DNA from 2 places in the Arthrobacter sp. TE12231 genome. Region 1 is predicted to be linked to the other one. Evidence: riboswitches for the same ligand, from Rfam matches in the RefSeq annotation. Region 1 holds a riboswitch; the other holds the start of a gene.
The links. Region 1 has a riboswitch for cyclic di-AMP ahead of ACVWYS_RS15250 (NlpC/P60 family protein). Riboswitches for the same ligand answer to the same signal wherever they lie in the genome.
Positions count from the first base shown of each region.

Region 2: another riboswitch for cyclic di-AMP. It lies ahead of ACVWYS_RS16130 (aggregation-promoting factor C-terminal-like domain-containing protein); the one in region 1 lies ahead of ACVWYS_RS15250 (NlpC/P60 family protein).

Region 1 is NZ_JBSSFS010000001.1:3,410,071-3,414,476, reverse strand. It holds gene ACVWYS_RS15260 (metal-dependent transcriptional regulator) at 1-222, shown strand, start outside; cyclic di-AMP (ydaO/yuaA leader) riboswitch at 373-586, shown strand; gene ACVWYS_RS15255 (M23 family metallopeptidase) at 591-1,409, shown strand; cyclic di-AMP (ydaO/yuaA leader) riboswitch at 1,547-1,716, shown strand; gene ACVWYS_RS15250 (NlpC/P60 family protein) at 2,012-2,770, shown strand; gene ACVWYS_RS15245 (HNH endonuclease) at 2,992-3,492, shown strand; gene mobA (molybdenum cofactor guanylyltransferase) at 3,601-4,338, shown strand; gene ACVWYS_RS15235 (DUF6457 domain-containing protein) at 4,360-4,406, shown strand, end outside.
Region 2 is NZ_JBSSFS010000001.1:3,611,413-3,615,818, forward strand. It holds gene ACVWYS_RS16125 (HAMP domain-containing sensor histidine kinase) at 1-1,417, shown strand, start outside; cyclic di-AMP (ydaO/yuaA leader) riboswitch at 1,599-1,758, shown strand; gene ACVWYS_RS16130 (aggregation-promoting factor C-terminal-like domain-containing protein) at 1,758-2,558, shown strand; gene ACVWYS_RS16135 (hypothetical protein) at 2,740-3,201, shown strand; gene ACVWYS_RS16140 (glycosyltransferase) at 3,379-4,406, shown strand, end outside.

The sequences.
Region 1 (4,406 bases):
GGCTACGGTGCGGATTCGCGGATCACGGTCAACCGGCTCGCGGAGCCCATCCAGGTGGAACCGGAGCTTCTGGCCCAGCTCGATGAGGGCGGAATCCGCCCCGGTGCGCTCGTCTCGCTGGAGCGGGTGGGGGAGTACATCTCGGTCCGGGTCCCGGATATCGAGGGCGCCTTGGAGCTGCCGCCAGAGGTTGCCGCGCATGTCTTTGTAACAGTCGCCTGACCAGCCAAAACGTCACCGTCATGGGACGACCCATGAGTTCTGCACAAACGCGATCACGGATTTATCACCGAGCGGCTTAATCACCTATAGTTAGTGCCCTGTACCGATACCAAAGCGTTACCTGATCCGAAGCCGAGCCCTGCCAGCGGATCAGTCGCAGAACCACCTCCTGGCAGGGGCGGGGGAACCACTATCGGCTGCTTCTTCGGCAGCCTTGGGGTGAAGTCCGTCAGCGGCAAGCAGCTTCCATCGAACGATCCCCTAAGGACGCCTCGGTGACCGGGTGCTTGCAACGGCGGACCGGGTCTTTGATCTCTCTGACCCGAATCCGACAGCTAACTTCGCAGGCTCTCAGAGAGGAACCGTTCTTGACCACCCAGACCGCCAGGGGCCGTCGCCGCGCGACCGGTCCCGCTCCGGAGCCGCGCCCGGTCGTCGCGCATACGGCCGAACGCCCGCGTGACGCACACCGCGACGAGCGCCGCAGCCGCCGCAGCCCGTTCCGTCAGGTAACGGACTTTGCCGCCGCCAGCGGCGTGGGGCAGAAGGCCGGAATCGCGCTGGCCGCCACCGGTCTGGTCCTCACGGTGACGGTCCCCGTCACGAGTCCCGTCATGGCCTCGAACACCGACGGATCCGCAGTCTCGGCCGCAGTACAGCCGGACGTCACGGCTGCCGCCGCCGCAAAGCTTGATTTCAGCCGGACGGCCATCGCCACCAAAGGCGACCCGGACGGGAAGCTCAAGCAACTGCTGAGCGCCCAGTCCGTCGGCAGCATTACCCGCGCGGCTTCAGCCGGCACGCTGGGTCCGCCGCTGGACCAGCTGATCACGGCATCGCCCTTCGGCTACCGTGTCAGCCCCATCACGGGCGGCCCGGGGGAGTTTCACCGCGGCCAGGATTTCGCCGCCCAGTGCGGCACGCCGGTCCACGCCGCCGCCAGCGGCACCGTGACCTTCAACGGATGGCACCCCTACGGCGGCGGCAACCGTGTGGTCATTGACCACGGCAACGGTCTGGAGACCACGTACAACCACCTGTCCTCGTCCTCGGTGAAGGTCGGCCAGAAGGTCTCCCGCGGCGATATCGTCGCGCTGAGCGGGACCACCGGCGCCTCCACGGGCTGCCACCTCCACTTTGAAGTGATGGTCAACGGCGACGTTGTTGACCCCCTCGGCTGGCTCTAATAAAGACGATGGAGAGCTCTCAAATTCCCGTGACACGCCGTGATCTGAATGTGACATTGAGTCCGGAGTCCTGTAGGGTTTGAAGCACGCCAACTTTTCCGAAGTTGGCGCTCTTGAGTGGATTGCCTAGCTCTGCCACCGCTCAAGGTCCGTTCGCATTACATCGTCTGGCAGGGGCGGGGGAACCAATTTTGGCCTTCGAAAGAAGGCCTAGGGGTTAAGTCGCAACGCTTCCCAGGAAGCAGCGCGGCCGGGTGACTCCCATCCGAATCCGACAGCTCACCTCGTAGGCATTGGGAGAGGCTACTTTCGTGTCTTCACGCCACAATGCTGCGCGTATGCGCACTGGCGCGGCTCTTTTGAGCCCGCTGACTTCCACATCACGTGCCGCCCTTGCCGGCGCCCGGATGGGATCACGTTCCGCTGGCTCATTCTCTACCGAGTCCGGACAGCATGCAGTTTCCGCTTTTGGCGCGTCTTCGCAGTACACCCTTCGCTAAGTAACCCATTTCGGGGCGATCCGGCGTACCCCCAAGATGCCGGAGCGTCCTCAGTCCGCGCCCAAAAACGCGCGGTCCAAGGATCACGAAAGAGAGAACTTAATGACTACTCGTGCAACCGTTGCACGGCACCGCGCCGAGGTCACCAAGACCAACTCGCTGGCTGTTATTGCCAAGGCAGTCGGCGACAACGCCGGCGGCATGGGCCGTCAGGCCGCGGTCATCGCCGCAGCTTCCGGTCTGGTTCTGACCAGCGGAATCGCAGCCAACGCTGCTGAGACCAATGTTCAGCGCGAATCCACCTCCGCTTCCGCATTGGAAGTCCAGTCGTCGGCTCCGGCCACGATTTCGGCTGCTTCCACCATCGCGATCTCCTACGAGAAGCCCGCCGTGACCACGTCGCCGGCTCCCGTCGTCGAGGCTCCCAAGCCCGTCGTGCAGGTCCAGACCGCCGCAGCTACCCAGGCCGGCGGCGCCCAGGCCGGCGTCAACGGCGGCGCAGCTGCCCTGGCCCCCGCCGGAATCGGAAGCGGCGCCGGTGCAACCATCGCTGCCGCTGCCTACGCACAGCTCGGCGTGGCGCAGGACTGCACCGCCCTTGCCACCAACGCCCTGGCCGCGGCCGGTATCCACTACCACGGCTGGCCGGCAGGTTACCTGTCCCTCGGCCGCACCGTGAGCGCCGCCGAAGCTCGTCCGGGCGACCTCGCCTACTACCAGAACGGTGGCGTGGGCATGGCCCACATCGCTGTCTACGTCGGCAACGGCATGGCAGTCCACGGCGGCTGGAACGGCGGCACCACCGCTCTCTACAGCGTGAACGTCGGTTCCGGCCCGGTCTTCATCCGCGTCGGCGGCTAGGCACAAGCCCCCGCACTTTCAAAGACCCCCGCCTCTTGAGGCGGGGGTCTTTCGTGTTACCGGGATATGAATTTTCCGCGCAGGAGGCCGCGCCGCCGAAAAAACATTCGGTGATCTGGCAGTTGAGTGTTTACTCTTGTCTTGTCGATCCATAGCCCGACCATGCACAGGGCAGCCGGCCCTCGTGCCCCTGGCGGGTGCGGCCGTGAAGAGGTATGCGGATGCGCACTCTCGTTCTGAATGCTGGATATGAACCGCTGGCGGTCATCACCTTCCGCCGGGCGCTCGTCCTTGTCCTGACCGGAAAGGCCAGCGTGGTGGCTGAAGGGGACGACCCCGTTGTCGGCCCGCAGGACATTCTCGGCCGCCCGTCCGTGATCCTCCTGAACCGCTACATCCGGCCGCGGTACAACACGATGACGGCGGTCAGCCGCCGCGGCGTGCTCCGCCGCGATGCCCACCACTGCGCGTACTGCGGCAAGGCAGCCCACACGATCGATCACGTCCAGCCCAAGTCCCGGGGCGGTGCTGATTCTTGGGAGAACCTCGTGGCCGCCTGCCTGCGCTGCAACAATGCCAAGGGCGACCACACGCCGGCAGAGATGGGCTGGAAGCTCGGATTTGTCCCGGGTCCCCCGAAGGGCACCATCTGGCAGATCAAGGAACTCGAGAAGCCGACCCCCGCGTGGGATCCGTTCCTGCTACCGGAATCGGCCGCCTGACCCATCGCTTGAACCGCTGCCCCGGCTGCTGCATTACGGCGGCCCCGGCCAGGACCCGGCCGTGGCGCCTGAGCCTCCGGGCAGCCCGCGCCGCGCTAGGCTGATCCGGTGGAGTTCGATGCCATCATTCTCGCCGGCGGAAGGTCGGCCCGCCTGGGCGGTGTGCCCAAGTCGCGGCTGACTTACGACGGCGCCACCCTGCTTGAGCGGTCGCTGCGCGCCGCGGGCGGGGCCCGCCGCGTCGTCGTCGTCGGTCCTGACCCCGGGGACCTGCCCGCCGGGACCCTGAACTGCCGGGAAGACCCGCCGTTCGCGGGCCCGGCCGCCGCGATCGCCGCGGGACTGAACGCGCTGGCCGCCGGGCACGCCGGCCGTTCCGACGCCGGCGCTCCCGCGCCGTTCACCCTTGTCCTGGCCTGTGACATGCCGCGCTCTGCCGTGGCGGTCCGTGCCCTGGCCGGGACGCTGGCGGAGATGCTGGCGGAGGCAGTGATTGAAACGGTGACCGAGAACCTGGCAGAGGCCGGGGACGCGGCGCCAGCCGCTGACCAGCCGGGGGAGACGGGCGACGGCGTCATGGCCGTGTCGGCCGACGGCCGGAAGCAGCCGCTCGTTGGGTTTTATGGCACAGCTGCGCTACAACGAAGTGCCGCGGACGCCGCGCGTGCGGGCAGCCTGGAAAACGCGTCCGTCTTCGCCCTTCTTGCTAGGCTGGACGTGCGGGAAGTTCGCGTTCCCCCCGGTTCCACGGATGACGTTGACACCTGGGATGACGCTTCCGCACTAGGGGTATCCGGCAGGACTTCAGACCCCGGTCCGGGTTCCGGGCCGGAACTCCGCAGCTGAACTCGACCATGGAGGCAAACGGTGAAAAGCCAGGATGAAACGCTTGAAGACTGGTGCCGTGCCCTGCT
Region 2 (4,406 bases), 200 kb from region 1:
CCCCCTCGAGGCCCGGGGGCAGGGCGTCGGAACGCTCAACGCCCGCTTGGCGGACGGCGAGGTCAGCAGCGCCGGATTCCTGGCCGGGGACGCCACCCGCAAGAGCCTCTCCCCCGACGACAACGCCGTCCTCCTCACCCTGGCCCCGAACGGTGTGCCGGTGGACCGGACGCTCTCGGCCGGCGCGTACCGGCTCATGGCCGTGCGTGCACCGTATGGCGACGTGATTGTCACCGGGCTCCCGCTGGCGGAAAAGCAGGACACCCTGGCGTCGCTGGTGTGGACCATGGTGGTCGTGTCCGCAGGCGGGCTGGTGCTGATCGGCCTCGCCGGCACGGCGGTCATCCGGCGGACCATGAAGCCGCTGGAGCAGCTTTCCGAGGTGGCCACCAAGGTCTCCCGCCTGCCGCTCGACGCCGGCGAGGTGGCGCTCGGGGTGCGTGTCCCGGCGTCGGCCGCCCACCCCGGCACCGAAGTGGGCAGCGTGGGCTACGCGCTGAACCAGATGCTGGACAACGTCTCCAACGCCCTTGAGGCGCGGCAGGAGAGCGAAATGAAGGTGCGGCAGTTCGTCGCCGATGCCTCGCACGAACTCCGCACTCCGCTCACGGCCATCCGCGGTTACACGGAGCTGATGCGGATGACCGAGCACTTCACGCCCGACGGCGAGAAATCCCTGGCCCGCGTCCAAAGCCAGTCCGAGCGGATGACCACCCTGGTGGAGGACCTGCTGCTGCTGGCGCGCCTGGACGAGGGGCAGCCGCTCAAGGTCGCCGACGTCGACCTCACCCAACTGGCCGTCGAGACCGTGAGCGATGAGAAGGTCATGGCCCCGGACCGGATCTGGCAGCTGGAACTGCCGGATGAGCCGGTGGTGGTGCGCGGCGATGCGGCCCAACTCCACCAGGTCCTCGCCAATCTCCTGTCCAATGCGCGCAAGCACACGGCACCGGGGACCAAGGTGGTCACGGGCGTCATGCGTTCGGCGGACGGCAGCGCCGTGGTCACTGTGACGGACAACGGCAGCGGCATCGCCCCCGAATTCGTCGGCCGGGTCTTCGCCCGCTTCGCGCGGGCTGACGCGTCGCGCACCAATCCGGCAGCCAGCTCCGCAGGCAGCCCTGCGGCAGCGACGGCGGGGGCCCGGTCCGGGTCCGGGTCCGCTGCCCGCGGCGCTTCCGGCTCTTCTACCGGTCCTCTTCCCGGCTCTGCTTCCGGCAGGTCCGGGGGTGCAGCCGGCAGCAACGGGAGCGGATATGCCACCGCGGGCGCACCGACGTCCGAGGGCACCAGCGGGCTGGGCTTGTCCATTGTCCAGTCGATCGTGGAGGCCCACGGGGGGACCGTCCAGGTCACGTCCCGACCGGGCCGGACGGAGTTCGCTGTACGGCTCCCGGCCGTACCGCCGTCGGCGTAACCGGCGCCGGGGCTACAGGGTCGGCTACCGGCACCCGCGCGGGGAATCTCGCGCAACGCGACACGCCGCCCCTGTGACCGCCGTTACCCAAATGTGACTTAAGCCCAGGAGTCCTGTACCGTTTTTCGAGTGCGGCCTCCATTTGTGCCGCATATCCGGATGGACGCCAAACTCTGCCGCTTCCCGGATTCCGCTGGACCAGGCAGAGGCGGGGGACCCAGAGTTCCCGGGCATTCTGCACACATGCGCCCTTGGGGTGAAGCCGACACGTGATATTCCGTGCGGCCGGATGACCTCATCCGAACCCGACAGCTAACTCCGCAGGCGTTGAGAGGCCATCATGACTGAATTCCAGGTACAAACGCGCCCTGACGGCGTTTCACATTCCCGCGCCGGCAAGTCGCGCCACCGTGCCGCACCGGCCCCGCAGGCGTCCGCCCTGTCGCGACTGGCCACCGGGCTCGGCATCACCGGACGCCGCGCCGCCGTCGTCACCGCCGCCTGCGCAGTACTCGTGGCAGGCGGCGCCGCCGCCAGCCAGGCCGCAGAGCCCGGCAGCTACGGGGCGACTGTTGCGAGCTCCCAAACGGCCACCACGGCCGATCCCCTGGCCAAGCTGAACTTTGAACGGGTCCAGGTCGCCGCGCCGGCAGCTGCAGCACCCAGCGGCGCGGTACCTCAGATCTCGGAGGTCAAGCCGGCCGAAGCACCGGCACCCGCTGCCGCAGCAGCCCCGGCCGCGCCGGCCCCGGCGGCAGCACCGGCGCCCGCTCCCGCAGCAGCCCCCGTTCCCGCAGCGGCTCCCGCGCCGGCACCGGCGCCGGTCGCCATCGACGACCCCGCCGGGGCACAGGCCTACGCCGCGGCCCAGCTGGGCAGCTATGGCTGGGCACCCGGCCAGATGCAGTGCCTGCAGAAGCTCTGGACCAAGGAATCGGACTGGAAGACGACGGCCACGAACGCCAGCAGCGGCGCCTACGGTGTGGTCCAGTCCCTGCCCGCCTCGAAGATGGCGAGCGCCGGCGCGGACTACATGACCAACTACCGGACCCAGATCAACTGGGGCCTGAACTACGTCAAGTCGCGCTACGGCTCCCCCTGCGGCGCCCTGAACTTCCACCTGTCCCACAACTGGTACTAAGCCGGCACCAGCCAGCAGCGCCCATGAGGCCCCGGATCCATCGTGATCCGGGGCCTTCGCGTATTTCGGAGAACAAGGTTTTCTCAAGGTCGGGGCGGGAGGCTTGGGCACCGCTGCCTCCATTCACCAAGTACGCGGGGTGCCCGCTCCAGGGCACGGAATCAAATTTCAGGGGCACAACATGAAAAAATGGGCTATTCCGGCGGTCCTCGCGGCCGCACTCTTTGTCGGCGCCGGACCGGCCGGGGCGGTGCCGTCGGGACCTCCGCAACCCGCCGATCCAGCCACGTTCACATTGGATAATTGTGGCTTTCCGGTCACGGCGCAGCTCACCGGCAAGTTCAAGAACATCGCGACGCCTGCCGGCACTGTCATCAGTACGTCGCCAGGACTGAAAATCACGCTGACGGCCAACGGCAAGACCCTCAACTACGTGATCACCGGTACCAGCCGCTACACATTCCTCAGCGACAGCGTTGAGGTAGTCTCCACGGGCAGGAATCTACTGCTGCTCCCCTCCCCGGACGGCCTGTACCTGACCACCGGCAACGTCAACTACGCCCTCAACCTGGACAACTCGGAGCTGAGGAGGTTCAGCGGACCGGGCACTGCAGCGAACGTTTGTCCTCTGCTGGCTCCCTGACGGACTAACCGGGGGCAGTGCACCACCACCGCGTTGTGGGCACCGCCCCCGGTTATCTGTCCGGAGCTCCGGCAGCACGGGCAATGCAGACGACTCCGTGCGTCGCCGGCGGACTTCCACAGCCCCCGCACAGCTTGACCCTAAAGCCCTCATATGGACCGCCGGGACAGTTGAGCCATGACGTTCACAGACCAGGCCTCAGGAACCCTGCCACACTCCACGGCGACGCCGGCCGGTCCGGCAGCACCCGCCGCACTTTCCGGGCTCGCCGTGGCCGACGCGGCCGCCCAGGCCCGGTTCGGCGGGCCGCTCACCGGCCCGGGCGGCCGGCGCTCAGCTATTGACACGCGCACCAGCGAGCCGCTGCTGGACGTCACCATCCCGGTCTTCAACGAGGAGCGGGACCTCGAGGCGTGCCTGCGCCGGCTCCACGCCTATCTTCTGGGCTCCTTCCCGCACTCCTTCCGGATCACGGTGGCGGACAATGCCAGCACCGACGGAACACTCAAGACGGCGGAACGCGTAGCCCGTGAGCTCCGCGAGGTGAACGTAGTCCATATGGCCGAAAAAGGCCGCGGAAATGCGCTGCGCAAGGTCTGGCTTGCCTCGCCGTCGCCGGTCCTGGCATACATGGACGTGGACCTTTCCACCGATCTGGCGGCGCTCGGCCCCCTCCTTGCCCCGCTCATTTCGGGGCACTCCGACCTCGCGATCGGGACCCGGCTGACCCGCAACTCGCGGGTGGTCCGCGGGCCGAAGCGGGAATTCATCTCGCGCAGCTACAACTTCCTGCTTCAGTCCTTCATGGGCGCCCACTTCAGCGACGCCCAGTGCGGCTTCAAGGCGATCCGGGCGGATGTGGCCCGGCAACTGCTCCCGCACACTTTGGACAACGCCTGGTTCTTCGACACGGAGCTGCTGGTCCTGGCCGAAAAGTGCGGCCTGCGCGTCCACGAGGTCCCGGTGGACTGGACCGATGACCCGGATTCCAGCGTGGACATCGTCCAGACCGCCATCGCGGACCTGCGCGGCATGGCACGGTTGAGCCGGGACCTGGTCTCGGGCCGGATCCCGGTTCCCGAGCTGCGCGCCGCCCTCGCCCGCGGACCGCTTCCTGCTTCCTCGCGGGCCCAGGAACAAAGTCCCGGCGGAAGCCTCTTTGGACAGCTCGTCCGCTTCGGCAGCATCGGGGTGGCCTCCACTCT